DNA from 2 places in the Variovorax sp. AB1(2024) genome. Region 2 is predicted to be linked to the other one. Evidence: predicted binding sites of a transcription regulator. Region 2 holds the regulator's gene; the other holds the start of a gene.
What was found. The regulator NrdR, encoded in region 2, represses ribonucleotide reductase genes. The targets are predictions, from matches to a motif close to CACNANATNTNGTG.

Region 1: a site for NrdR is predicted at 1,168-1,181, ahead of WIX39_RS08855 (ribonucleoside-diphosphate reductase subunit alpha). Genes of this name have one in related genera too.

Annotation. Positions count from the first base shown of each region.
Region 1 covers NZ_JBBHKP020000001.1:1,888,258-1,890,650, reverse strand. The annotation lists gene WIX39_RS08865 (sigma-54-dependent transcriptional regulator) at 1-313, shown strand, start outside; gene ampD (1,6-anhydro-N-acetylmuramyl-L-alanine amidase AmpD) at 300-914, shown strand; gene WIX39_RS08855 (ribonucleoside-diphosphate reductase subunit alpha) at 1,265-2,393, shown strand, end outside.
Region 2 covers NZ_JBBHKP020000001.1:3,245,806-3,248,198, forward strand. The annotation lists gene WIX39_RS15145 (pilus assembly protein) at 1-307, shown strand, start outside; gene WIX39_RS15150 (type IV pilin protein) at 328-789, shown strand; gene nrdR (transcriptional regulator NrdR) at 828-1,271, opposite strand; gene glyA (serine hydroxymethyltransferase) at 1,290-2,393, opposite strand, start outside.

The sequences.
Region 1 (2,393 bases), 1.4 Mb from region 2:
CGCCGAAGCCGCCGCGTCCGCGCCGGCGCCGCTGATGCCGGAGATCACGACGCCCGCCATGCTCATGCCGGCTCCCGCGCCGGTTGCGCCGCCCAAGCCCGCGCCGCCGCCGCTGCCGTCCGACCTGCAGGCCTACCTCGACCAGCAGGAGCGCGAGATTCTCGTGCGCGCGCTGCACGACAGCGGCTTCAACCGCACCGCCGCCGCCGCGCGGCTCGGCATGAGCCTGCGCCAGATCCGCTACCGCATCGCGCGCCTGGGCATCACCACGCCCAACGGCGACGATGGCGCGAGCAGCCATGCCGACGACTGAAGGCACCGCAGGCGGCAACGACGACGGTGCGCTCTGGCAGGCCGGCTGGTACCGCTTCGCGAAGGCGCTGCCCTCTCCGAACTTCGGCCCCCGCCCCGCGGGCGCGAATACCGACCTCGTCGTGATCCATTCGATCAGCCTGCCGCCCGGCGAGTACGGCGGCGACGCTGTGCAGCGGCTCTTCACCAACCGGCTCGACTGGGACGCGCACCCCTACTTCCAGTCGATCCGCGGGCTCGAGGTGTCCTCGCATTTCTACGTGCGCCGCAACGGCGAGCTCTGGCAGTTCGTGAGCTGCGACGACCGCGCCTGGCATGCCGGCGTGTCGTCGTGGCGCGGCCGCGGCAACTGCAACGACGACTCGGTCGGCATCGAGCTCGAAGGCCTCGAGGGCCAGTTGTTCGACGCGCCGCAATACGAGACGCTCGCGAGCCTGTGCGCCGCGATCGCGCAGCACTATCCCATCGCCCACATCGCCGGCCACGAGCACATCGCGCCGGGCCGCAAGCAAGACCCCGGCGCCGGTTTCGACTGGCGCCTGCTGCGCGAGCAATTGGGCTGGAGTCCACAAATGTTTCCTGCACAGGTGGTGCAGCGCTAATTTTTTCAATCGCGCGGCGGCTCGCGATGCGCGGATCGTGCGTCGCGGCAATGCGAAAATGTCTGTCGCTCGATCAAGCAACCATGCGCCTTGCAGGCCCAAATCGGCTCGCAAGCCAAGCCCCATGCGGCTTGCGCGACCATAGCCCAGTATTCACGCGGCATCTCTGCTGTTGTCCTACGCCGAAAGAGATGCCGGCAAGGCTTGTATCGAGACGAAAACGCTACATCTAGTGGGTTGTACACCCCTCGCACCCTAGATATAGTGTCCAACGTCCGGTCATCAACACCGGCGCGACGCCCGGCCCAGGCGTCGCCATCCAACAAGAATTGCCAACCGAGAGGAAGCGAATGCAAACTGCCCTGACCCCCCAATCGACCCCGCGTGCCGTTCCCTCGACGCCACCGCAGCAGCAGCGAGACACTGCCGGCTCCCCCAACGTCCAGAACCTGGCCCACTACCAGATCATCCGCCGCAACGGCGCCGTGGTGCCCTTCGAGCCGAACAAGATCGCCATCGCGATGATGAAGGCCTTCCTCGCCGTGCACGGCACGCAGGGCGCGGCTTCGGCCAGCGTTCGCGAGACGGTCGACGTGCTCACGCAAGGCGTGATCCGCGCGCTGGTGCGCTCGCGTCCGGGCGGCGGCACCTTCCACATCGAAGACGTGCAGGACCAGGTCGAACTCGGCCTGATGCGCGGCGGCCATCATGAAATCGCGCGCGCCTACGTGCTGTACCGCGAGCGCCGCACGCAGGAGCGTTCGAAGCAGGGCGAACAACAAGCGCCGGCCACGCCCGCGCTGCACGTGCTGGACAACGGCGAGCTGGTCGCGCTCGACATCAACGAGCTCAAGGGCCTGATCGAATCCGCCTGCGAGAACCTGGGCGAGAGCATCACCGCCGCGCCAATCGTCGCCGAGACGATGCGCAACCTGTACGACGGCGTGCCGCTCGACGAGGTCTACAAGGCCTCGATCCTGGCCGCCCGCACGCTGATCGAGAAGGACCCCGACTACACCTTCGCCACCGCGCGCCTGCTGCTGCACACGATCTTCAAGGAAATCATCGGCCGCGAAGTGATGCCCGCCGAGCGCGCCACCGCCTATGCCGACTACTTCCCGCAGTTCATCAAGAAGGGCGTGGACAACGACCTGCTCGACGAAAAGCTGCTGCAGTACGACCTGCCCCGCCTGGGCGCCGCCCTGAAGGCCGAACGCGACAACCAGTTCGACTACCTCGGCCTGCAGACCCTGTACGACCGCTACTTCCTGCACGTGCGCAAGACCCGCATCGAGCTGCCGCAGGCCTTCTTCATGCGCGTGGCCATGGGCCTGTCGCTGAACGAAATCGACCGCGAAGCCCGCGCCATCGAGTTCTATGAAGTGCTGTCGTCGTTCGACTTCATGTCGAGCACGCCCACGCTGTTCAACGCCGGCACGCTGCGCTCGCAGCTGTCGAGCTGCTACCTGACCACCGTGC
Region 2 (2,393 bases):
TCCCGGCTCCGGCAGCAACGCGCTCGACTGTACTGCGGGCACCAACGACGACGGATGGTCGATGGTGGTCGACTTCTTCGACGGCTCCGCGCCCGACGGCATTGACTACGGCACAGCCACCACCACCACGACCAGCTATCTCGGTTTCCGTAACAGCTCGGGCAAGGACGACATCGTCTTCGAGCCGCAGGGCCGGGAGAAGGGCAAGGACGTGATCTGCAATGCGGCCGGCGAGTGCAAGGCGCCGATAAGGCCTGACATCGTGCGCCGTTTCGGCTGGCGCAATCTGCTGTCGCCGTCGAACTGATGGCGCAGCCGAGGCAAACCATGAACAGCTATTCCAAGCCGCCGCGCCGCAAACAGATCCGCTCGCGCGGCTTCACGTTGATCGAGCTGATGATCGTAACGGCGGTGATCGGCATCCTCGCCGCCATTGCCTACCCCTGCTACACGCGCTACGTGCTGCGGGCCAAGCGCGCCGATGCCAAGCAACAGCTGTTGCAGGCGGCGCAGTGGACCGAGCGCTACATGACCGCCAATGGACGCTACCCCCCGCCGACCGTCGCGCTGCCGGCAGGACTGGGGCAGTCGCCACCGTCCGGCACGGCGAACTATGCCATCAGCTTTGTCTCAAGAAACGAGACCAGCTACACCTTGCAAGCCGTTCCTGCGCGGGCTTCGCGCAACGACGAGTGCGGGACGCTCACGGTCAACCACCAGGGCGTCAAGCTGGCCGGCAATAGCACCGACGCATCGAGTGCGCTGGTGCAGCTTTGCTGGAACCGTTGAGGTGCCTGTGAGAGTGCTGCGGCGGTTGCCGTCGCGGCTCAGATGTCGCGCAGCAACTGCCTGAATTCGTCCACGTCCTCGAAGCTGCGGTACACCGATGCAAAGCGCACGTAGGCGACCTTGTCGAGCTTCTTGAGTTCGCGCATCACGAGCTCGCCCACCTTGGTCGAGTCGATTTCGCGCAGGCCGCTGGCCAGCAGCTTCTGTTCGATGCGAAGCAGGGCGTTGTCGATCTGCTCGATGCTCACCGGGCGCTTGCGCAGCGCCAGCATCATCGAGGCGCGCACCTTCGACGAATCGAAGTCGGCGCGGCTGCCGTCCTTCTTGACGACGACCGGGAAGTTGACGTCGGGCCGCTCGTAGGTGGTGAAGCGCTTGTCGCAGGCGCTGCACTGGCGGCGCCTGCGGACGAAGTCGGCGTCTTCCGAAACGCGGGTCTCGACGACCTGCGTTTCAAGATGACCGCAAAAAGGGCATTTCATGCGGTCAGGACTTCCGGCTCAGCGGTAGACAGGGAAACGGCTCGTCAGCGCATGCACCTTGGCGCGCACGGCGTCGATGTTCGCCGCGTCGCGCGGGTTCTCGAGCACGTCGGCGACCAGGTTCGCGGTGATGCGGGCCTCTTCGTCCTTGAAGCCGCGGGTGGTCATGGCGGGAGTGCCGATGCGCACGCCGCTGGTGACCATCGGCTTTTCCGGGTCGTTGGGGATCGCGTTCTTGTTGATCGTCATGTGGGCGCTGCCCAGCACGGCTTCGGCTTCCTTGCCGGTGATGCCCTTGGCGCGCAGGTCGACCAGCATCACGTGGCTTTCGGTGCGGCCGCTCACGATGCGCAGGCCGCGCTCGGTGAGGGTGTCGGCCACGATCTGAGCGTTCTTGACCACCTGTTGCTGGTAGGCCTTGAACTCGGGCGACATGGCTTCCTTGAACGCGACGGCCTTGGCGGCGATCACGTGCATCAGCGGGCCGCCTTGCAGGCCGGGGAAGATCGCGCTGTTGATGGCTTTCTCGTGCTGCGACTTCATCAGGATGATGCCGCCGCGCGGGCCGCGCAGGCTCTTGTGGGTGGTGGAGGTGACGATGTCGGCGTGCGGCACCGGGTTGGGGTACACGCCCGCGGCCACGAGGCCGGCGTAGTGGGCGATGTCGACCATGAAGATCGCGCCGACGTCCTTGGCCACCTTGGCGAAGCGTTCGAAGTCGATGCGCAGCGAGTAGGCCGAAGCGCCCGCGATGATCAGCTTGGGCATGTGCTCGTGCGCCTTGCGTTCCATCGCGTCGTAGTCGATGGCTTCGTTGGCGTCGAGGCCGTAGCTCACCACGTTGAACCACTTGCCGCTCATGTTCAGCGGCATGCCGTGGGTCAGGTGGCCGCCTTCGGCCAGGCTCATGCCCATGATGGTGTCGCCGGGCTTCAGGAAGGCGAGCATCACGGCTTCGTTGGCAGAAGCGCCGCAATGCGGCTGCACGTTGGCGGCGTCGGCGCCGAAGATCTGCTTGACGCGGTCGATGGCCAGCTGCTCGGCCACGTCGACGTGCTCGCAGCCGCCGTAGTAGCGCTTGCCCGGGTAACCTTCGGCGTACTTGTTGGTGAGCTGCGAGCC